DNA from 3 places in the Rothia sp. HMSC036D11 genome. Region 3 is predicted to be linked to each of the others. Evidence: riboswitches for the same ligand, from Rfam matches in the RefSeq annotation. Region 3 holds a riboswitch; each other region holds the start of a gene.
The links. A riboswitch is a leader RNA that binds a small molecule or an ion and turns the genes downstream of it on or off. The one in region 3 is predicted to bind S-adenosylmethionine.
Positions count from the first base shown of each region.

Region 1: it holds a riboswitch for S-adenosylmethionine, as region 3 does, so the genes downstream of both, HMPREF2958_RS06940 (bifunctional o-acetylhomoserine/o-acetylserine sulfhydrylase) here and HMPREF2958_RS00515 (nuclease PIN) in region 3, are expected to answer to the same signal.
Region 2: it holds a riboswitch for S-adenosylmethionine, as region 3 does, so the genes downstream of both, HMPREF2958_RS01520 (LLM class flavin-dependent oxidoreductase) here and HMPREF2958_RS00515 (nuclease PIN) in region 3, are expected to answer to the same signal.

Region 1 is NZ_KV815302.1:108,896-116,656, forward strand. Features, by position in the region: gene HMPREF2958_RS06930 (MerR family transcriptional regulator) at 1-329, shown strand, start outside; gene HMPREF2958_RS06935 (homoserine O-acetyltransferase MetX) at 455-1,738, opposite strand; gene HMPREF2958_RS06940 (bifunctional o-acetylhomoserine/o-acetylserine sulfhydrylase) at 1,834-3,180, opposite strand; SAM riboswitch class IV at 3,290-3,403, opposite strand; gene HMPREF2958_RS06945 (ArsR/SmtB family transcription factor) at 3,547-3,897, opposite strand; gene HMPREF2958_RS06950 (MFS transporter) at 4,041-5,249, shown strand; gene HMPREF2958_RS06955 (ABC transporter ATP-binding protein) at 5,648-6,649, shown strand; gene HMPREF2958_RS06960 (hypothetical protein) at 6,646-7,416, shown strand; gene HMPREF2958_RS06965 (ABC transporter) at 7,426-7,761, shown strand, end outside.
Region 2 is NZ_KV815277.1:116,820-124,580, reverse strand. Features, by position in the region: gene HMPREF2958_RS01530 (zinc metalloprotease) at 1-81, shown strand, start outside; gene HMPREF2958_RS01525 (zinc-dependent metalloprotease family protein) at 416-1,633, shown strand; gene HMPREF2958_RS10845 (hypothetical protein) at 1,630-1,854, opposite strand; SAM riboswitch class IV at 1,912-2,021, shown strand; gene HMPREF2958_RS01520 (LLM class flavin-dependent oxidoreductase) at 2,126-3,553, shown strand; gene HMPREF2958_RS01515 (YchJ family protein) at 3,683-4,120, shown strand; gene HMPREF2958_RS01510 (hypothetical protein) at 4,204-4,725, shown strand; gene HMPREF2958_RS01505 (NCS2 family permease) at 5,043-6,512, opposite strand; gene HMPREF2958_RS01500 (NCS2 family permease) at 6,798-7,761, opposite strand, start outside.
Region 3 is NZ_KV815272.1:117,997-125,757, forward strand. Features, by position in the region: gene purH (bifunctional phosphoribosylaminoimidazolecarboxamide formyltransferase/IMP cyclohydrolase) at 123-1,727, opposite strand; gene purN (phosphoribosylglycinamide formyltransferase) at 1,838-2,401, opposite strand; gene HMPREF2958_RS00500 (hypothetical protein) at 2,601-3,083, shown strand; gene HMPREF2958_RS00505 (cell division protein PerM) at 3,217-5,331, opposite strand; gene HMPREF2958_RS00510 (PIN domain-containing protein) at 5,583-6,017, opposite strand; gene HMPREF2958_RS00515 (nuclease PIN) at 6,022-6,300, opposite strand; SAM riboswitch class IV at 6,279-6,407, opposite strand; gene HMPREF2958_RS00520 (hypothetical protein) at 6,672-6,998, shown strand; gene HMPREF2958_RS00525 (hypothetical protein) at 7,021-7,347, shown strand; gene HMPREF2958_RS00530 (hypothetical protein) at 7,370-7,660, shown strand; gene HMPREF2958_RS00535 (DEAD/DEAH box helicase) at 7,706-7,761, shown strand, end outside.

The sequences.
Region 1 (7,761 bases), on a different contig from region 3:
GTACTGCGGCCATGAGCCGCACCGACTGGGTGAAGGGTAAGCAGGAGCTTGACACGGTTGAGCAAGCCCTCGTCGAGGCTTTCACTCGTGGCGTGCAGCCGGGCAGTGAGGAAGCGAATGCGCTTGCCGAGCGGCACCGCACCTCACTTTTCTTCTTCGAAGTAACCCCCGCCAAGCACGTAATTCTGGCACGCGGTTATGTTGAGGATGCCCGCTTTAACGAGCACTACGAGAAGCTCGCTGCGGGACTGGCTGTCTGGCTACGGGACATCATCTACGAGAATGCCCGCGCTCACGGCCTTGACCCCGAGAATGTGACCTGGTGCTAACCTCGTCCATTCACAATTATCGGTACCGTACACAAAGCCTTGTGGGGACTTATTTCACGCCGAAATATAGTCTTCACAAGGCTTTTATGTGCGGTTTCTGTGTTCAGATGTATCAAAAACGAAAGCTAGTTCTGTTTTTGTGTTTCAAGAGGCGAACCGAAAAGAGCGGATATATCATGAAGAGATTTTTCTTCATCGACAGCGCGCTCTCGCTCGGGAACCGGGACTCCGAGAGCCTTAGCGAGAATCGCCTCCAATTGGCGGGATTCGACTAAGAAACCGTCATGTCCGTGGTCGGATTCGATAATATCGACCTTTACGGGAACCGGCAGCGCCTCCGCCAGACGATACGATTCGTGCGGAAAAAACAGGCGATCGGTGCTTACGGCGGCGATAGTCCACTTACAATCGCTGAGCGCAAGCGCATGCGAGAGGCTGCCGCGCCCGCGTGCAACATCGTGTGAAATCAGGGCCTCGTTCACGGCAAGGTAACTATTGGCATCGAAACGCTCAACGAGCTTATCGCCATGGTGGTCCAGGTAGCTTTCGACCGCATATCGTCCGCGGTTCTCACCGATGGACCCGCCGTCGGTGGATTCGCCGCGGTTTGCCTGCCGCCCAAAGCGATGCTCCAGCTCGGCTGGGCTGCGGTAGGTGGTGTGGGCTATGCGCCGCGCCAACGCGAGCCCGGCCGTGGGTGCCGCTCCCCCATAATAATCGCCGGAAGCAAAATTGGCATCAGCACGGATGGCGAGGTTCTGGGTGTGTGCCCAGGAAATCTGTTCGGCAGTGGCGGCGGGACCGGCGGCGATGACTGCGCATCCGCGTACCAGCTCGGGGAAGGTTGCCGCCCATTCGATAGCGCGTGCTCCGCCGAGCGATCCGCCGATGACATGGTGAAAACTCTTAATCCCCAACCGGGCGATAAGTTCGGCTTCGGCTCGTACCGAGTCGCGAATAGTGACGTAAGGGAAGCGTGATCCCCAGGGTTTTCCGGCGCCCGGGTACCCCTCGGGTACGATGCTTGCCGGGCCGGTTGAGCCGTAGCATCCACCCAAGATATTGGGGGCGATCACAAAATATTTGGTGGTATCGACCACCGCGCCCGGCCCCACGATGCCTTCCCACCAACCATCACTTTCGACCGCACGGATACTGGGTGCAGGCATATCCGATGTGGGAATCCCGCGCGAGACATGGGTGTCACCGGTGAGGGCGTGCAGAATAAGAATCGCGTTGTCCCCAGCTTCATTAAGAGTTCCCCACGTCTCGTAGCTAATGTTCACCTGTGGAAGCACGGTACCGTTTTCGAGGGTGAAATCACCGATCGCCATCTGCCGCAGGTACCCCTGAGCGCTGGGATACTGCAGCTGCGACAGATAGGTGGCGTGTACGGTATTTTCCGTCATGTTTTCTCCTCGGTAACCAGTAGTTGGTAATGGCAGGCGAGAAACCGATACCGCGACCGGGCACTTACTGTGCAGCCCGGTCGCGGCGGTGCAGGTTAGGCGTTCAGAGTTGCAAAACCCAATTCTAGGTCTGCGATAATATCGTCAATATTCTCGACCCCTACGGCGAGGCGCACAAAGTTTTTGCTCACCCCAATTGCCTCTAGCTCTTCCTCGGAAAGCTGCGAGTGAGTGGTGGATGCGGGATGAATCACGAGCGAGCGTACATCGCCGATATTCGCAACATTGGAGTGCAGCTGCAGAGCATCCACAAAGGTGCGAGTCTGTTCCAGGTCTGCGTCTTTGAGAGTGAATCCCACAACGGCGCCCGGCCCTTTCGGCAGGTACTTCTGGGCTCGCTCATACCAGGGCGATGAAGGCAGACCGGCCCAGATCACCTGATCGACCAGCGGATGCTCCTCCAACCAGTTTGCGACCTTGGTCGCGTTCTCGATATGGCGTTCGATGCGCAGGGAGAGGGTCTCCAGACCGATACCAATGTTGAAGGCGTTGGTTGGAGAGATCGCCGCCCCGGTGTCGCGCAGAAGCGAAACTCGCGCCTTGAGAATATAGGAAAGGTTCGCACCAAAAGCAGAGTCTTTGCCCAAGTCACGGGCATAAACTAAACCATGATAGCCAGGTGCTGGCTCGTTGAACTTGGGGAATTTTTCGGGATTGGCTCCATAGTCGAAATTCCCGGAGTCCACGATAACGCCGCCGATTGAGGTGCCGTGCCCACCCAGATATTTTGTGGCGGAATGGATTACCACATCCGCACCAAATTCGATGGGGCGCACAAGGTAAGGAGTGGGAACAGTGTTATCGACAATTAGGGGAACGCCATTGTCGTGGGCGATCTGGGCGATAGGCTCGATGTCGAGCACATCGTTCCGGGGGTTAGGTACGGTTTCTCCGTAGAAGAGTTTCGTATTGGGGCGAACCGCATCGCGCCATTGCTGCAGGTCGTCCGGGTTCTCAACAAACGTAGTTTCAACGCCGAGGTCGGCAAGCGTATATTTCAGTAGATTGTAGGTTCCTCCGTAGATCGAGGGGGAAGCCACGATATGGTCGCCCGCGCCCGCAATGTTGAGAATCGCATAGGTAATAGCCGCTTGACCTGAGGCCAGCAAAAGCGCCCCTACTCCACCTTCAAGGGATGCGATGCGGTTTTCGATAACCTCTTGGGTGGGGTTGTTCAGACGGGTATAGATAGGCCCAAGCTCAGCTAGAGCGAAACGGTTAGCGGCCTGTTCTGCGTTCTCGAAAACGAACGAGGTGGTCTGGTAGATAGGTAACGCCCGAGCTCCCGTTGCAGCATCCGGTGCCTGCCCCGCGTGAATTTGGCGGGTTTCAAATTTCCAACCGGCGGGGTTGGCGGGAGTCGGGACTGTAGTGTTGCTCATGCGAAGCTCCTTGTGATAGTTCAGGGGGCCGCATGCCGATTTCGGTACAGAGTTCTTAGGCTTTCTTCTCTGCAAACGAAAAAACGATGTACCAGAATCGGGCACATCGGTCCCGCGCTTGCGTTGTACTTTGTGTTCAACGCCTGGTCCTCACCCAGGGCACCCCACCGCGGAGGAGGGTTGCCGGCCAGCTAGCTGGGGCTTATCACTGGCTCTCATGACCTGCATCTAGAGTTTCATAGGAAGCGCACACGGTCAAGCGGGATGCGTGTTTTCGGCGCATTGTTGCAAAGATGACGTTTTATGAATTGCCTTTGCTCTGACCTTATTTTAGGGGTTTGTGTACTCTAAGCCCGATTAGCCGAGTCAGGCACTTGTAGTATCCGCAGCAGATTCATCCCATTGACCTTGGCCCGGTGGTAGTCCAACAGAGTCTAAAAGACCGGGGAAAAGATTCTCAATCACGCTGTCTCGGCGCGTAATTTTACGGTGCGTTCCCAGCACTTCGGTGTGCATGAGCCCTGATTCTCGGAGCACTTTGAAATGATAAGACATCGTAGATTTGGCGATTCCATAGTCAAAATCACCGCAGAACTGTGGCCCGTGGTCTGCAATGCGTGCGAGAACATCTCGTCGAATGGGGTCTGACAATGCACCAAGGACACGATCCAACGTCACGTCATCAGAGGTGGGGTGATGCAGCCGTTCCTTACCCATAACCACGCCTTTCCGGGTTTTTCGCATAACGTATTGAGCCTGCAGGACTCTGTGACAGAATATTACCTCTTGGGCTTGCCCTTTAGCATAATATAGATTTATTTTAATTTCGACGAACATAGAAATAATATCAAAGGTACACCATGAATTCTCACAATACATCTCATCAGCTACCTCAAAATTCTGAGGCAACCATGCGGCTTGTCTCATTCAGCACTCTCTTTGTCATCGGCACAGACACTCTGCTCACCGCCCCTCTGCTGCCACTGCTCAGCAAGGAGTTCAATACCAGCACAGAACAATCGGGGTGGTTCGTCTCTGCATACGCTTTAGGGTATGCCGTTTTCGCACTCATTGCAGGCCCATTATCAGACCGCATTGATCGCAGGCGCATTATTCTTACCGGTTCCATCGGCTTTACGGTTTTTACAGGCTTATGCGGTTTAGCATGGGGGTTTTGGTCTCTTTTTACCGCCCGGTTTCTTGCGGGAGTGTTCGCTTCTCTGATCTCACCGCAGATTTGGGCATCTATCCCCATGACAGTGCCGAAACAAGCCATTATTAAAACTATGGGGTACGCAACTGCTGGGCTTGCCATAGCCCAAATCGCCGGTATTCCTGTGGGTTCCTTCCTCTCTACTTATGGTTGGCAGATACCATTTTTTGCAATCGCCGCAGCGTCTCTTCTTCTCTTGGGTATACTCTATTCACGTTTTCCCAGCATTCCCCCTGTGGCTGCGGCGCAAGATGGAAATTTTCTGACTCCCTACCTGCACGTTTTAAAAGCCCCTTCACTTTTGCTATCCCTCCTGGCGTACCTGATTTTCCAGACAGGAGTATTCGCATCTCTATCTTTCATAGGTTCATGGTTTGCGCGAGACTTTGGGGCATCGCAGACAACCATCGGTTTCGCCATGCTTGTAATCGGATGTGGCAACGCTCTAGGCTCCCTCACAGGGTCACGATTCGTCGCGCACATAGGTATGCAAAAGACTATGCTCGTGGGGCTTATTGCACTCAGTATTGTGTATCTCTCAGTGTCATTGACAGCTAATTTCTGGACTGCTTTAGGTATTTTTACGCTTGCACTTTTTCTCGGAGGAGTTATGCTCCCCATCCTCATGGGAGAGCTGCAAAGCCATACCGCTATAGCTCGCGGTACTGTATCATCCCTCTCAAACACGGCAATGTACGCTGGAACAACTATCAGCGGTGCCGTCGGCGGTACATTACTTACACAGTTTCCGGGGTATAGCGGTATAGCCGTCATGAGTGCATGTGCAATCGCAATTTCTCTTGGTGTCTATGCACTTGGCGGAGCGTTCCGGCCGAAAAACGGGGAATCGTTTTAACTTCTTCGAATAAAATCAAAAAAATTTAATCACAGCATTCCGTGAGCCATGCTACACTGATGGAAACCTTGAATCTAGGAGTGATGAGGTATGACCTCCCGCTAAAGTCGCACCGGCTCGCGGAATGCCCGCCCAGATGGTGGGCTCTAAAAATTTCAGAAATAACCCTGCTTTGGTTCGATACATTCCAGGAGCGCATAGTGAGCACCTTGAACACCAAAGTTCTGAGGGTTTCATTGTTATACCTTCCGCACCTGCAGTCGGTGACTTGGGATTATTCAGGCACTACGAAGTGCCTCTCTCACGACTATTCATCTCACCCGTCCCACGTATTGCAGGCGTACAAACACCATGTTCAAGCGGCTTCGGGTGATTAAGCACCACAAGGTTTTATCACAATGTCTACAATTCTTGACGCGGCACAGCTATGCCGCACCTTTGGCAAGGGTGAACACGCTTTCACCGCTGTCGATAATGTTTCACTCAGCATAATTTCCGGCGAAATTCATGCTCTGCTCGGTCCCAATGGAGCGGGGAAAACAACGGTTGTGCAGATGTGCGCAACACTGCTGACTCCCACGAGCGGAACTGTGCGCATCGACGGGGTGGATGCGCTTGCGCACCCCCAGCGTGCGCGCGCGTCCCTAGGGCTTGCGCTCGGCGGGGATACCGGGTTCTATCCGCGAGCATCCGCCCGCGATAATCTTCTCTTCTTTGCCGACCTTGCCGGGGTTAGCGCGCGCAAACGCCGTACCCAGGTGGCGAGCGCTTTGGAACGGGTCGATCTTGCAGATGTCGCCGCGAAGAAGGTACAGGAGTTTTCCCGCGGCATGAAACAACGTCTGCACATCGCGCGGGCGCTGCTGGGCGAGCCGAAACTGCTGCTTTTGGATGAGCCGACGAATGGGCTTGACCCAGATATTTCACTGACGATACGCCAGTTGATTCGTTCCCTCGCTGATGATGGCACCGCTATTTTACTCACGAGCCATCTGCTGGGCGAGATTGAGGAGTTAGCGCATCGAGTGACAGTCATCGGGGCCGGTCGTGTGGCGGTTTCGGGCACAGTGGCGGATATTACTGCGCATGCCGGGATTTCCGCTACCACCGTGGGGCGTGTGGGTGCGAATGCTGGAGCGGTGCTTCAAGAACTTGCTCGGTCTTTGGGCGATGCGGGAACAATGTTACTGACCCCGCGCGGCAGCGAGTGGGAGATCACCGTGTACTGGAATGAACGTTCTGTTTCGGAAGGGTCGCACCCCTTCAGTACCGGACACGCAGAGTCTCTACTGACCCATATTCTCGCTGAACGTGAGGTTCAGATGCTCACGCCACTGTATACTCGCTCAGCCACTCTCGAAGAGGCATATCTGGCTATGGCGGAAGGACTGAAACGATGAACCGGCAACTTCGCTTGATGTCCTTTTCCCTGCGCCAATTCCTCACAGTACCCTACTTCCTGCAGCTGCTACTGCTGAGTACCTTTGGGGCGACGGCCCTGCAAGCGCTCGCCGCCGGTGCCTGGCCAGTAGATGCGACCCTCGCCTGGACTCGCGCAGGCATTATCGGCACCTGGAACATGTGCATTGTTGCCGCCGGGATCCTCAACTTTGAGCGCTACCGGGGAACGTTCGTGTATCTGCTCAATGGTGCCGTGAACCCGCTGCGGGCGCTCGCAGCGGTGGTCTCAACTGCCTCCATTTTTGGGCTTGCCGCCCTGCCATTGGCCTGGGCTATCTGGGCGCTGTGCACCTTTTCGGTAGGTTTTACGGACTTTACTCAGGTGGGTGCACGCTATCTGGTGGGTCTTCCGCTGCTGTGGGTCTCGTGTCTGGCGGTGACCTTTGTGATTGCAGGGTTCTTTGTGGCGACCCCGAACGCTATCGCCTATGAGGAGCTGCTGCTCGTGCCGGTTTTCGTGGCTTCCGGGGTGCTTTTTACCGAGAGTTCCGCGCCTGCATGGCTTGATGCGCTCGGCACACTGATTCCGATTCAGGCACCCGTGAAGGTTCTGCTTGGGCAAATGCCTATGAACTCATTCGGTGACTTTCTGGGCGTGGTACTGCAAACCTGTGCGGTCACAGCCCTCTGGATGCTCGCGGGGTATCTGTTGGGTAGGCGAGCGCTGCGCGCGGCAACGGTGCACGGCACTCTGGGTGCAATCTAGGAGGCTGCGATGTTTAAACGAACGAACTTTCTCTATCGTCTGAACAGTACCGCCAAGGTTGGGTGGTCTTCATCCATCACCTTCGCCACAGCTGGTACGGCCCTCAGCGCCCTCGTGATCGTACCGGGGATGAGCGTGCTGTTCAGCGTTCTACTAGGACGCGATCTTTCCGCACCTGATCCTGTGCGGATTGCATGTGCCTCTGCCCTGGCAAGCGTGGTACTCGGCGTGGCAGTCGGTGTTGTGGCGCGCGCGGCGACCGACCGCTGGCTGGGAGTGTTCGAGCAGGTGTGCACCGCTCGACGGTTTGATGCGGCTTATTGGCTGGGAGTCTCTGCAATGCCC
Region 2 (7,761 bases), on a different contig from region 3:
GGCGGTCCTGTGGCTCAGCCTGAAGCGGAAGAAAACCCGGTCACTGCGGATGACGCCCGCAACCTGGGCCTTATTCCCTAAATCATTCGGCGTTCTTCCCAAAACGGGGGCGAAGAGGTGTAGCTGCTGAGGGATGTTATTCCGAGCGTGCGAGGACATACATAACATTCCGAAGCTGGCGAGGCAATGAGTCAGATGAAACACGCTCTCGCTGCACCTCTTCGCTCCCGGGCTTTACCCCGCACAACCGTTCATATACCACTTTCTTGCTCAAACGGCATCGTGATGCCGCCCAAGATGTATTCGCATTCGAGAACCCGCAACACCCGCAGGCTCTCGCCGATGAATACCACTCACTTCACTCTCTATGTAAGATTTCCTCTCGCTCAACACAACGACATAAGGAATATCTCTCATGAAATTACGTACTATAGTGCGCCTGATGCTGGCGTTTGTCAGCCTGGTGCTTGTTGCTCCTCTGAATTCTCTGCCCGTTTCTGCGGTGGAGGCGAAGCCCGCTCAGCCTGCGCACGCGCAGAACCAGAATATAGATCCCGTTCAGAGCCCCAACTCGGGTGATCGCGACGGCGATCATATTCCCGACGAGCTGGAAAGAGACGGGTACGATATCAACAACGATGGCATACCAGAGATCGATTTCCCTAAGATGGGCGCGGATCCCAACCATAAAGACATTTTTGTCGAGATGGATTATATGCCCGGTGAGCTTGCCAGTGAGGAAGAACTGGATCGAATCGTGCAATCTTTCGCGGATATAAATATCAGCAATCCCGACGGCAGAACGGGTATTAATCTGCACTTGGATGCCGGTGCCGCCCGGGGACCTAAGTACAACTTGGGAGGAGGCGAACAGGTCAAGTGGCAAGTGCTCAGCGACGATATAGGTAACAACCCTGGGAACTGGGCCAGGTTTAAAGCTTCTCATTTTAATCAGCGTCGTGATGGACTCTTTCATTATATGGTTTGGGGCGACTACTACGTGCAACAACAAAATGGGGAGAGCGGTTCATCAGGATTGGGACAATTGGGAGGTCGTGATTTCATGGTGACTGTGGGGAAGACACACTGGAATAACAATAAAGGTAATATGAGCGATATTCGCGTGGGTACTTTTATTCACGAGCTGGGACACAACCTCGGCCTGCAGCACGGCGGTGATGCCGATGAGAAAGGCGAAAAAGGTAAACCACAGTACTTCAGCGTGATGAATTATAACTATCAGCTCACTGGCATTCCCAAGGCTGATGGAACCAAATATTTCGGATACCTGCAGCAGGATATGCCGACCCTTAACGAATGGGTCTTGGACGAACGCAAAGGCTTTGGTCCCCAAGCTCGTGGGTACCTGTATCGGCCCAATCCAGAGGCTGTACCGAGGCCAGCGGATGGACCGGTTGATCTCAACGGTAATGGCGAAATCGACCATGGAATCTACGCTCTTGATCTTAACCGTGACGGAATGAAAGGCTGGCTGACGGCACCAAGCGACCTGAAAAAATTGAGCTTTGGAGCTGTGTTTGGACGAGGTGCTGACGAGACTATCCCTGAGCCCAAGGTGGAAATAAACCCCATCACTGCGGATGACGCCCGCGAAATGGACCTCATTTCCTAAAGAGTCCTTCCGGGAGCGATAGTTTGCAGCCGCTGATTAACGCTGTTCTGAACGTGCGAGGCGCCAGATAGTATTCCGAAGCTGACGGGTAACGAGTCGGTCGAAACACGCTCCCGCTGCAAACTATTGCTCCCGAATTTTGCCGTCGCATTCGAAAGAACACTGCTGTCCGCCGGGCGACGTACGCGGCCCTTAATATTACGGGCGACAGTCACAAACATTAATATTCGTCATAATATCGCACCAACCACGACACCCCTTATACACTCAAAATCAAGGATTATGAGTCCCGGTGTAAAGCTCTGGCTAGCCGGGCGGCAACCCTCTCCCGTAGCGGGGTGCTCCAGATGATGATCTGGCTTCAAGGGACACGAAGCAAGTACGGCGCGAATGCGCCACCTGCACAACTTGGACTACCAAGAAGGTCACCACCTATAAAGGAGGCGGCGCGCGGGGTGCAGGAACACCTGAACATTCGCGAAAGGAACGTAGATGGCTGAGCAGAAGAAGCGCATCGCAGTTAACGCATTCGACATGACCTGTGTGGGTCACCAGAGCTTCGACCTCTGGCGCCACCCCCGCTCCCGCGCTACCGAGTACAACACCATCAAATACTGGACCGACCTGGCACAGATCCTTGAGAAGGGCTTCTTTGACGGCGTATTCTTAGCCGATGTTGTGGGCATCTACGATATTTACAAGAACTCCGCCGCGCCCGCTATTGAAGGTGGCGCTCAGGTGCCCGTGAACGATCCGTTCATGCAGATCTCCGCAATGGCCGCCGTGACCGAGCACCTAGGCTTTGGCGTGACCTCAGCCGTCACCTACGAGCAGCCTTACACGCTCGCACGCAAGTACGCTTCTCTCGACCACCTCACTAACGGGCGCGTGGGCTTCAATGTGGTGACCTCATACCTGCCTTCCGCCGCCGAATGTCAGGGCCTCGAAACCCAGATTGAGCACGACACCCGATACGAACTCGCCGAAGAGTTCCTGGATGTCTGCTACAAGCTCTGGGAAGGCTCCTGGGAAGACGGCGCGGTCGTCAAAGACCGCGAGAAGGGTATCTACGCCGACCCCGCCAAGGTGCACCCGATTCAGCACAAGGGTAAGTACTTCAGCGTGCCTGGTGCGGGTCTGACCGAGCCCAGCCCTCAGCGTACCCCCGTGATTTTCCAGGCGGGCGCATCCAGCCGCGGGCAGAAGTTCTCGGGCAAGCATGCCGAGGTTGTGTTTATCGGTGCGTTGCGCCCTGATTTGACCCGCATTATTACCGACCGCATTCGTGACCGCGCCGAAGAGAACGGCCGCGGCCGCGACGAAATCAAGGTTTTCGCGATGCTCTCCATTATTGTGGACGAGACCGAAGAGAAGGCGAAGGCAAAGTACGAAGAGTACCGCAAGTACGTGAACCTGGAATCTTCGCAGGCCATTATTGGCGGTTGGTCCGGCGTGGATCTTTCCCAGTTCGACGAGGACGAGGTACTCAACTATGTGAAGACCGAGTCGATTCAGTCCTTCCTCACCCCCTTCACCCTGCAGGCCAAGGATAAGCAGTGGACGCGTAAGGATATTGCCGAGCACTGCACTATTGGCGGTATGGGCGAGGTTATTGTGGGCGACCCGCAGCAGGTGGCCGACGAGCTTGAACGCTGGATTGATGAAGGTGGCCTGGACGGTATTAACCTGGCATACCACGTTTCGCCCGGCTCCTTCGAGGACTTCATCGAGTTCGTGGTTCCCGAGCTGCAAAAGCGCGGGCGCTACCGCACCTCCTATGAGGGTGAGACCCTGCGCGAAAGCCTGTTCGGCAAGGGACAGACTAAGGTTGCAGACTCACACCCGGCCGCGAAGTACCGTGGCGCCTACGTGGGTAAGCCCTCCACGGCAGACACCCCGGCACGTGCTATCGCGAACTAACCAACTCTGCTTCAGAGTTTCCTCCGCAATATATTGAAAACAGTGCAGAACCCGCCTCTCTCCGGTTTGACCGCCGGGATGGGCGGGTTCTCGCATGCCCGAACCTGGTAGCCCTTTAGAATGGGGTGCATGAGCGAAACAACCCTGTATGATCCTCAAACCCGCTGCCCCTGCACAAGTGGCGAGGTATACGGTGCCTGCTGCGGGCGGTACTTGGGCGAGTTTGCCGCATCCGGAACCTTGGGCGCGCCCACACCGCTGGCTCTGATGCGCTCGCGGTTTACCGCCTTCGCCCTGCACGATGCGCCCTACCTGCTGGCAAGCTGGCACCCGCACACGCGCCCCGTCGAGTTAACGCTGGATGAAACGCTGCGCTGGTACCGGCTGGATATTCTGGGCTCTTCGGGTGGTCCCTTCGATGCGGCGGGTACGGTCGAGTTTGTGGCGTATTACCGTTCAGTTCCCGGTACGCCCGCCGAAGAACGTGTGAAAGGTGCCATGCACGAAAAATCTCGCTTCGAGAAAGTGCACGGCACCTGGTACTACCTGGACGGCGAGGTCAGCTAAGTTCCCCCCGATCGGGTAGCATGGCAGAAATATTCCTTGATGAAAGTCTCAAAAACTAGTCCTGTGTTTGCTATGTTTATGCCATGAGCGACGTTATCTCGCAGGAATCTTTCGACGAGCTCGCCCTCTATCTCAACGGGGGAGAGCACCTGCTTACCCCGGATGCGCACCGCATCGCCGCCGAACGCGCCCGCATCCTCTGCGCCCACGGGCTCGATGCGCTCCGGCAGTACACGCACCGCACTGGGATGACTGTGCACTACTACGTGGCACCCTACGATACGAGCGACCTGCTGCGAACGGGTGCGGATGCGCTCGCGCTCACCGGGGCTCGGCACGAACTTTCGGGGATAAAAACCCCTCTAATAGACGCCTACATTCTGCCCAGCGACCTCATAAAATTTGCCCCGAATTGGGGTTTGGAACCTGCTCCACCCGAGCGGGCGAACGTGATTTTGCGCGAGGTTTTTACCCTTCCGCGGGTGCTGCGCCTGCACGTGGCGGCAGACCTGCTGCACGCCAGCGACATCGGCGTGGCGGGCGAGCACGCACAGGAAGCAGCCGAGCGCATTATGAAAGAATTATGCCGCCCAGGCGACCGATAGAATTCTTGGTTTAACCTGAGCCAGCCCGCGCCGTCTCTGAAAAGAGGGTGCGGGCTGGCTCGCATTCAAACGCGTTGTCTGCGTGTATAGGTGCGCTGAATTGGGTCTACCTGAAAGTAAACCTATGCGAAGAATACCAGGAAAAACGGGTGAAATTGTATACCTGCAGCCGTGAAATTTCTGACGTTTTCGAGCGCATATCTACACCCCCCATAGGTGTATAAAAAGGCTCTTTCTGAATAAAGCGTAGTTTTCCGCCGCTTCTCTTCAAAAAGAGCCTTTTTACACCTGATATATACCCGGGATTTCAGCCAACGCTAGTGCGTGAGACCGTTGATAATACCCATGCCGAAGTAGATGACGAACACCGCCGAAACTACGTACATGAGCCAGTGCACCTCGCGCCCGCGACCCTGAACTAGGCGGATGAAGGCGTAGGAGACGAACCCAGCACCAATACCGTTAGCGATCGAGTACGACAGCGGCATGAAAATAATGGTCATGAACGCGGGGATACCCAGACCCCAGTCTTGCCAGTCGATATGCACAGCCTGGCGCACCATCAGGAACCCAACAACTACCAGAGCGGGGGCGACCGCCTCAAAGGGAACGATCGTCACCAGCGGCGAGGCGATAATCGCCACTAGGAACAGCACGCCGGTTACGATATTCGCCAGACCCGTGCGGGCCCCCTCACCAATACCGGTTGCCGACTCTACAAAAATCTGGTTCGCAGAGCCGGATGCGCCGCCGCCGACCACGGAACCGACCGCATCCACGAGCAGCACCTCGTTAATATTCTCAACCTTACCATCCTTATCGATGGTGCCCGCTTCGGTTGCTAAGCCCACTGAAACGCCCATAGCGTCAAAGAAGACCGAGAGCAGAATAGCGAACACCAGCAGTGATGCGCCCAGCACGCCGATAGCGCCGAACGCGCCGAATCGTGCAGACCCGATAAGCGAGAAATCGGGGGCTGAGAAGGAAAAATTATTGAGCGCGGGAACGTTGAGCGACCAGCCGGTCGGATTTCCCTTACCGCTGCCGATATGGAAAACGGCCTCTAGGATGATAGACAGCGCGGTAGATGCCACCACGCCAATGAGGATAGCGCCGCGCACATTGCGAATAAACAGCGCGATGGTGAGGAAAAGACCGAAAATAAATACGAGAGTAGGCCAGCCAAGTAGGTGACCACCCACACCGAACGAGACGGGAACGGTGGTTCCTGCGGCATCCGGCATGCGGCGGATAATCCCGGAATCAACCAGTCCGATAAAGGCGATAAAGAAGCCGATTCCCGCCACAATTGCGGTTTTGAGGCTCTCGGGGACCGCCTCGAAAACGGCGGTGCGGAAGCCGGTGAGCACCAGCACGGTCATAATAAGACCGGCGATAATCACCAAGCCCATAATATCTGCCCACGTCAGCCCGGGGGTGGTTGCGATCGTGGATGCCAGCAGCGCGTTGACACCCAGTCCTGCCGCCATCGCGAAAGGCTGTTTAGCAATGACGCCCATGAGGATAGTCATCACGCCGGCGACGAGTGCGGTGACCGCGGCGACCTGCGGCACGCCAAGGGTATTTCCCGCCGAGTCTGCGCCGGTGCCGATCACCAGGGGGTTGAGGACGACGATGTAACTCATAGCGAAGAACGCGGCGAGACCGCCACGAATCTCGGCTGAAATAGATGAGCCTCGTTCAGTGATTTTGAAGTAACGGTCCAGTGCGCCGCCCGATGATTTGGGCTTGTGTGCCTGGGGAGCCGCGGTGTTCTCAGAAGACATTCGTGAAAATCCGTAGATACTCTCGTAGGATGCGCGCGCGGGTTTGCGCCGCAATAAGAAAAGCGTCCAACCCTTATGGCGGGTGTGACGCTTTTGTTACCACATTATTCTATGACGTTTAACCCTCAATGCGCTACTGACAGGAAATTCCCAGGTCTTTAGCGGGGTGCGGGGGATGTATCTCCGCCTTAAGGGGTAAAAATAGGTGATAAAAAGAGCCTTGATCGTGACTGAAGTTTTCACGATTAAGACTCTTTTTATGATGGGGGGAGAGAGAAAGATGCTCTAGCGCATCCACCCCTCAATCAGGCCCATTCCGAAATGCACCGCAAACACCGCCGAAACCACGTACATGAGCCAGTGCACCTCGCGTCCGCGACCGGTCGCCACACGGATAACCGTGTACGAAATAAACCCGGCACCAATACCGTGCGCAATCGAATACGACAGCGGCATGATGACGATCGTCAAGAAGGCCGAAATTCCCAGGGCAAGATCGTTCCAATCAACATTAACCGCCTGGCGCACCATCAGGAACCCGACGAACACCATTGCGGGGGCGACCGCCTCAAAGGGGACAATCGTCACCAGGGGAGAGAGGAAAATAGCGCCCAGGAAGAGCACACCTGTCACCACATTTGCCAGACCTGTGCGGGCACCCGCGCCAATACCGGTTGCCGACTCCACGAATACCTGGTTGGTTGAGGTTGAGGTGCCGCCACCGGCGACCGCGCCCAGCGCATCTACCAGAAGCAGACGGTCGATGTCTTCGATCTTGCCGTCTTCATCGATAGAACCGGCTTCGACTGCCATACCCATGATGGAGCCCATCACATCGAAAAACGCCGAAATGAGGATGGTAAACACCAGCAGAATTGAGGCCATTGCACCCAAAGAACTGAAGGCACCGAAAAGATCTGCGGAGAACAGAAGCGAAAAATCGGGCAGACCAAAACCGCTGCCGTCCCAGGTGGGTACATTGAGCGACCAGCCAAGCGGGTTAGCCTGCACGCTGCCGGAGGGGGCGACCGCCTCCAGAATAAGCGAAAGTGCTGTGGATGCGAGCATGCCGTAGAGAATAGCGCCGCGCACCTGACGAACATACAGAATAATGGTCAGGAACAACCCCACAATAAACACGAGAGTGGGCCAGCCGAGCAGATGCCCGTGAACACCGAACACGACAGGGGTTGAGCCGGTCTCTGCACGGCGAATAATTCCGGCGTTCACCAGCCCGACAAAGGCGATA
Region 3 (7,761 bases):
CCGTATGCGTGCCAACCCAACCCGTGCACACCATAAGTTTTGCAGTCGGATTGGGTTGGCAATATTCACCGTGCATCAGCCTACCTGGCTGGCGCATTCGATTGTTGAGACAATGCCGGAATTTAGTGGAAGAAGTGGCGGGTTCCGGTCAGGTACATGGTGACGCCCGCATCCTTCGCGACCTGAATAACTTCGTCATCACGGATCGAGCCGCCGGGGTGCACGACCGCGCGGATACCGGCATCGAGAAGAACCTGCAGGCCGTCCGCGAAGGGGAAGAAAGCGTCGGATGCAGCAACCGCACCGCGGGCACGCTCCTGGCCTTCTCCGCCGAGTGTATTGGCGCGTTCAACCGAGAGTTTGCACGAATCTACACGGTTAACCTGCCCCATGCCGATCCCCACGGCGGCACCGTTATCGGCGAGCATAATCGCATTGGACTTGGGAGCGCGCAGGGCACGCCACGCGAATTCAAGGTCACGCAGAGTGGCTTCGTCGGCAGGTTCACCGGCGACCAGCTGCCAATTCTTCGGGTTATCACCCTCGGCGTTAAGACGGTCGGCTTCCTGGAAGAGCGCACCGCCGGAAATCGAACGGTACTCGATAGTCTCACGCCCGAACCCGTCGGGAAGCACCAGCAGGCGCAGGTTTTTCTTGGTTTCCAGAATTTCGAGGGCTTCCGGCTCGTATCCGGGTGCCACAATAACCTCGGTGAAAATATCTTTAACAGCCTGCGCCATACCCTTGGTAACCGGGCGGTTCGCGGCAATCACGCCACCATAGGCGGACAGCGGATCGCAAGCATGAGCCTTAGCGTACGCATCGGCAATCGGGTCTGCGGCGTCAGGACTTGCAATTGCAATACCGCAGGGGTTGTTGTGCTTGATGATGGCGACCGCAGGCTCATCAAAATCGTAGGCGGCACGCAGGGCGGCATCGGCATCCACATAGTTGTTGTAGCTCATCGCCTTGCCGTGAATCTGATCAGCCTGGGCGATACCGGGGACTGCTGCGGGGTCTACATACAGAGCCGCACGCTGATGCGGATTCTCGCCGTAGCGCAGGGTCTCGCTGCGTTCAAAGCCCAAACCGGCATACGGGGGCCAGAAGTTAGCGTCTTCGTCCTGCTGGAACTGCGCGGCGGTCCAGGTAGCGACGGCGGTATCGTAGGCGGCAGTATGGGCGAAGGCGCCGGCGGCCAGGCGGCGGCGTTCCTCCAGGGAAAACCCGCCATCCCGAGCGGCGTTTACGGTACGTTCGTAGTCTTTGGGGTCTACCACGACGGCAACCGCATCGTGATTCTTCGCGGCGGCACGCACCATGGAGGGGCCGCCGATATCGATTTTCTCGATAATAGCGTCTTGGTCGGCGCCGGATGCCACAGTCTCTGCGAAGGGGTACAGGTTCACGACCACCAGGTCAAAGGGCTCAACGTCGAGTTCGTTAAGGGTGTCGATATGCTCCTGCTTGCGGCGGTCGGCCAAAATACCGGCGTGGATGCGCGGGTGCAGGGTCTTCACACGCCCTTCTAGGCACTCGGGGAACTCGGTAACCTCGGTAACTTCGGTGACGGGCACACCGGCGGCGGCGATCGTGGATGCGGTCGAACCGGTAGACACCAGCTTCACGCCTGCCTCGTGCAGACCGCGGGCGAACTCCGCCAGATTAGTCTTGTCGTACACGGAAATGAGGGCGCGGCGCAGGGGCAGACGATCGAGCTTCTTCATAGACACTAATTACTCCGTTGCTTCTTGCTCGGTGAATGGGTGGTACCCCGTGGCGGGGTATTAATACTGCCCGCATGCACCGGGATGCGGCGCCGTGCGGGCAGGAAGTTCTAGGGGTTTTGAGTTTTGGGGAGGGCAGCAAATTCTTCGAGGGTCCGCACCAAGAGCTGACGTTCTTGCACCTTGATGCGCTCATGCAGGCTTTCTTCGGTGTCACCAGCTTCGACGGGCACCGCGGCCTGGGCGATAATCGTGCCGGTATCGACCCCGGAATCCACGAAATGAACCGTCAACCCGGTGATTTTAACGCCGTGGGCGAGCGCATCCCGCACACCGTGTGCCCCGGGGAATGAGGGCAGCAACGCGGGATGAGTGTTGATAATCCGGTTCTCGAAGCGGGCGACCAGCTGCGCATCCACAATGCGCATGAACCCGGCGAATACAACGTAATCGGGGGTGTAGGAAGCGATTTTCTCTTCGAGAGCACGGTTCCATTGCTCGCGGTCAGCATAGTCTGTCGGTTCGATCAGAAAGGTTTCAACCCCGGCTGCGGCAGCTCGGTCAAGACCGGTGCAGGGCTTATCTGCGCCTACGGCGGCGATCTCTGCGTTTAGCTCGCCAGCCTTTACGGCGTCGAGAATAGCTTGCAGGTTAGTACCGGACCCGGAGACCATTATCACAATTCGCACAGCAATAGTTTAGCGCATCACATAGCGGCTGGGTAGCACCTATGCCACGGGCACCGCACCAGAAATTCTTGTAGTTAAGCCAATTCCGAAACGATAAGCTGGCGGCCCTCGCCCAGTCTAGATTTTCAGGGTTTCACGGTGATTCTCATGCCCGCAGACCGCCGCAGGGAGGTACCCTTAACCTATGTCAAATATGCCCCCGTCTTACCCCCAAGTGCCGCCGCAGCAGCCGATACCGCCTGCGCCGAAGCGTCCGCAGCTCACCCCTAAGGAGCGCCGCCGCAAGCTGATGCGCAGTTTATGGCTGTTGCTTGCAGGTTCTATGCTGACCCTATCGGGAACCCCCTTCTTGCTGAGCCCCTTCCCCCTGTTTCTTCTGCTTTTTGTCTTGGTATTTTTGGGGATCGGGCTGACCATTATGGCAATAGTGCGCAATGCCCAAGGGCGGGGGCCGTGGATTCTCTACGTTGCCGCGGGGCTGAGCCTTCTTTTTGCGGGATGGACGCTTCTTTCGGGGCTTGTCATGGCATTGAACCCGGATGCGCAAAACTATCGGCAATGCTACTCCCATGCCCTGACGGATACCGATATGAAGCAATGTCAAGAATCCTTCAACCATGCAGTGCGCGCCAATACTTCTGTTTCGATCGGTCAGCCTGCTCCATAAGCCCTTCTTGGGGGAGATTTTCAAATAATTGTGCCGAGTGAATCTTAAGGATTCACTCGGCACAATTGCTATATTCCGCTATACTTCTAGCCCTCTAGGTGTTCCCTATATATCGCCATATCGGGCGCGAAAGTTATTTTTTCCTCTTCTTCTGCGAGGATTTCTGACCCGTGGCGGGTTCTTCCTCCGAAGATTCATCCTCGGTCGACTCAGGGGTTCCGAAGATAACAGCCATCGCCTGAGTAGGCGTGAGCTGACGCTTCTCCTGAACGGTAGTCTCGTGCGACTGCTCCGAACCTTCCGTACTCTCCTGATCGGATGCGGATGATGCGGCAACCGGGCGCGGCACGGCAAAACGCTTATACCCGGGCTCGTGGAACTCCGCTGACGAGGAGGCCTTCTGCGACCCAGACTCCCCTGTACGAACGCTCTGCTCCCGTGTCTCCCGATCGCCCTTAGTATCACCGCCATTACCGGAGGTTTCGGGGCGCGGAACACGGTTAAAGACCGGCTTCCCAGGGGCTTTCTCACGCTTGCCGGGCTTGACCGTGCGCGGCGCGTCCTCGGTACCCCCACCGGATTTCTCAGAGGTATCAAGTTCCACGGTGGGTTCATCCGCTCCCGACAGCTCGATGGTTTGTTCGTCAGATGCCGCATCCTTCGAGTCCGCAGCTTCAGCGGAACCGTCTTCACGCAAGGATTCTTGCTCCGTTTTGATACCTAAACCATGCGCTCGCTGTGCTTCTTCCTGTTCGGCAAATTTATTGAGTTCTGCACGGCGGGCGTGCACCTGTTTGACGCGTTCGCGCCGCTGCTGAGCCCGCTCACGCGCCTGCTCTTCACGTTCTTGTGTCTCGCGTTCCTGCTCATCGTTCCTGAGCTGTTCACGCTCCGCCCGCGCCGCACGGCGCTGCTGCAGCATCTCGCTCATGCGACTGCCCAGGTTGGGACGTTCATCGGCAAAACGCGGCAGCTCACGACTGCTATCAGGCAGAAGCACATGGCACAGCAGGTTACCCAACGCGGTACCCGCGCCCAAGGTTATTGCGGTCGCCACGGCGAAAGCTGCGGGCGATGCGCCTACCTCGGTAAAACGCCCCACACCCAACGATCCGCTGGAAATCCAACCCAAAATATAAGCCCATACACCGCAGAGCACACCCACCAGCGAACCCAACACGAGCGAAGAAAGCGGCAGCGCAATCACCCGGTAACGTACCTTCATGGTGATCCACTCGTCCACGTGGTCTTCGCCTTCACGCAAGAACCACCAACCGGCAACGGCCCCGGCGCCCAGCGAAACCGCCAGACCCGCATACCCGATCCAGCCCAGGCTCTCAGGGATAGCACCCAGCACCGGGAAAAGTGGAAGATCGCCCATCGTCGTCTGCGACCAACCCACATGCGTATCCACGCCGAAGGAGAACCCGGCGCCGGTAGTCCACGACATCGCATAGATCACCAAGTTCGGGAGGTAACCCAGCTGCAGCAGGGTCACCGCGAGCGCGCCCACCGGCCCAGCGTGAAGTTCCTGGTAGATCGTTGCAATCTGCGACCAGCGCATCATCATGGCAACCACCAGCACCAGGGCACCGCCCATGATCAACGAAAAAATCGCCACCATGGAGGCACGCACGATCGACCACACATAGGAACTCGCCCACCGCGAGTACTGGCTCATCTGCGAAATCTGTTCAGCGGTGTTCACGCCCACCATACGGGCGAGCGAACGCGATTCATAGTAGCCGCCCCAGATCAACCCGACCAGTACCACGATCTGCGGAATCAACGCCGCACCAACAATACCCAGCAGGTGCCGTTCGGTGCTCGCCCAAGCAAAAGCGACGGCAGCAAAAATACCGTAGGCAGCGCACCCTAAGAGTACGGGTTTGAAGAATTCCCCCTCATAGGATGCGCGCGCCAGTTTTCGCCCAGACCTAAAGCATAAGAGCACCGGAATAATACTCAGCCCCATGGGCACCAGTGTGAGCATGCCGTGCGGCAGAATAATGCCGAAAGCATTCGGAATATTCAGCGGCACACCGTGCATGAGCAGCCACAGGTGGGAGGCAAGAGTTGCGAGTGCGGGAAAATCCATGCGGTTAAAACCGTTGGTAAACCACACCGCCATGAGCAGAACGAGCACAAGCCCGAAAGAAAGCGCGGCGGTAAAAACTAATTCAACGATGCCCTGCAGCCAGAGTGGCATAGGGGCAGAATACCGGGATGTAGAAGAGCTACTTTTCATCGTTCTTCCATCATGCCATGAAACCTGCCAGCGCGTGTGAGCCTGCTGGGCTTTCGGGGAAATAGTTCCGGTTAAATGGCGGCTAACCTTCGTTAACCGCTCACCGTGAACATAGGGGTTACACGAACGTTACTGATGCGCTCTCACCGCCGCGACAGCGCATACAGCTAACTGTGCCGAGCATTTCTCACGGCTTTCTCGAACACGCAGGTACTCCCCCGGCGCTTACGGTGAAAATACTGTGCGGAAGATTAGTCTTCAATCCACGGATTCACCGCGGGCACGCCCCAGGACCGGTACACCTCAGCCTTTGAAGAAACGATTTCGAGGTCGTGAGCTTGGGCGCTCGCCGCCATCAGACCTTCGAGGGCGGCGGTGGGCAGGGGCTCGGCATCTTTACGTCCGTGACTGTGGGTACCGCGCGGAGCGCTGCGTCCCGCCCATTCGAGGCTTACACGGGCATCCACGTTAATAATGTGGTCAGCGAATCTGTCGAGAAGTTCGGCAATCCAGCGGTCGGTTTCCGGGTAGGGGTAGAGTCCTTTGAGCTCGCCCACGCTCAGCACCGAAATGTAGAGGTGTTTATAGGCGCGGCGGCGCAGAAAGGCAACAACTTTGGGATCTGGTGTGGCTTTGCGGATCTCGGCGAGAACATCCGAGTCGAGAAGCAGTCCTGAGGCGCTCATACCCCTATGCTACGCGCAGACCGGCATATTCGACGGCGGGAATACCCTCGGGGTTGGGAAGAAGCAGAAAATTGAGGAATTCGTCGCGCTTAGAAGAAATACGTGCGTAGTCCTGAATGCTTACTGCCTGGTAACCGCCGCGTGCGGGCACGGATGCGGCACGCAGATTTTCCTGATAAGAGCGTGCAGGAGTAAGGGGGGATGCTGGAGATGAAGAGCTGTTGTACATTGACAACCATGCGCCGAATGCGCGTTCCTTTCGCGTTGCTCTTGCCTGTACCAAGTGCCACCTGAGGCGGCGAATACAAACCACTTCGTCATCCGAGCCACCCGTGAACATGGGGTTGGCGTTCGACCATAGTCGGAGCTTATCAGTCGAAACTCTTGAAGCTGAATCCAGATTACAACAGCTTTCAGGAATCTGTAAACGCCCGAACCTGTCAAATCCTTGTGATTTACATAACGCGATTATGAATGCATACCTGTATATAGCTGCCTCATGGCGGCGTAGTGTGAAGTTTTGGGCCTTCAGAGCAGGTCTACACATTCGAGAAAAATCACGGCACACTGGGTAATGTACAGAAATTTATCTTGCCTCTGATATATCACCATGTCACGCCCACTTTACGCTTCCGGAAAGAAAGAGTGATAACTGTGAAAAAGACTGTACAGATCATGGGGATAGTGGCCGCAATTTTTCTGATCATTGGGTTTGGCTTGTTCATCCTGGCCGGTTGGGGCTCACTCGTAGAGTATCATGCCCTCGAATGGAGGGGCGTGCAGCATAAAGGAGCAAGTCCCCTAACGCGAGCAACCGGCAACCTCAGCTACTGGTTCTTAGGCACCGGCTTTCTTACTGGCTTTATCGCCTTGATTCCGTTCTTCACCACGGCGATCAGGAACTCCCGCAAGACGCACAAAAAGTATCCTAAACAGGCTCAAGACCTCCTGAAAGATGGTCAGAACCAGATTAATTCATAGAGTCAGTATCTAAGGAGCGCCCATGAAAAAAGCTATCTACATAGTTGGAGCAACAACTGCGGTGGTCTTCTTTTGTGGCATAGTCCTGTTTATTTTAGGAGAATGGGGCGCTCTCGTGGAGTATCACGCCTCTGAATGGAGGGGTATTCAATTCGAGGGAGCTAGTCCGCTCACACGCGCAACTTTAAATATAAGTTTCCGACTCTTAGGTATCGGTTTCCTCACCGGCATTATCACCTTAATTCTGCTCTTCACAACGGCGACCAGGAATGCACGCAAGGCACAAAACAAGCATGCTGAGCAGAATAAAACACCCTTGGCAGAAGGTCAGAACCAGATCGATTTATAGAGCCAGTATCTAAGGAGCGCCCATGAAAAAAGCTATATACACCGTTGGAGCAGTAGCCGCAGTACTTCTGGTTATCGGGTTTGGATTGCTCATCCTAGCCGGCTGGGGCTCACTCGTGGAATACCACGCCTTCGAGTGGAGGGGCATCGATCCCGCAGGAGCAAGTCCCCTCGTCATGGCGACTAATAATCTGAGCCTATGGTTTCTAGGTATTGGCTTCCTCACCGGCATTATCACCTTAATTCTGCTCTTCACAACGGCGACCAGGAATACACGTAAAAAACGCTCAGCGCATCTTGGACAGACATCATAACGAATTACCGCGCGCTTTCTTTAACACCCTTGAGATAATGGAACGGTGAGCACGCCAAACCCTTTCCCTGATATCCCCGTCACCGTTGCGCAGATTATTCG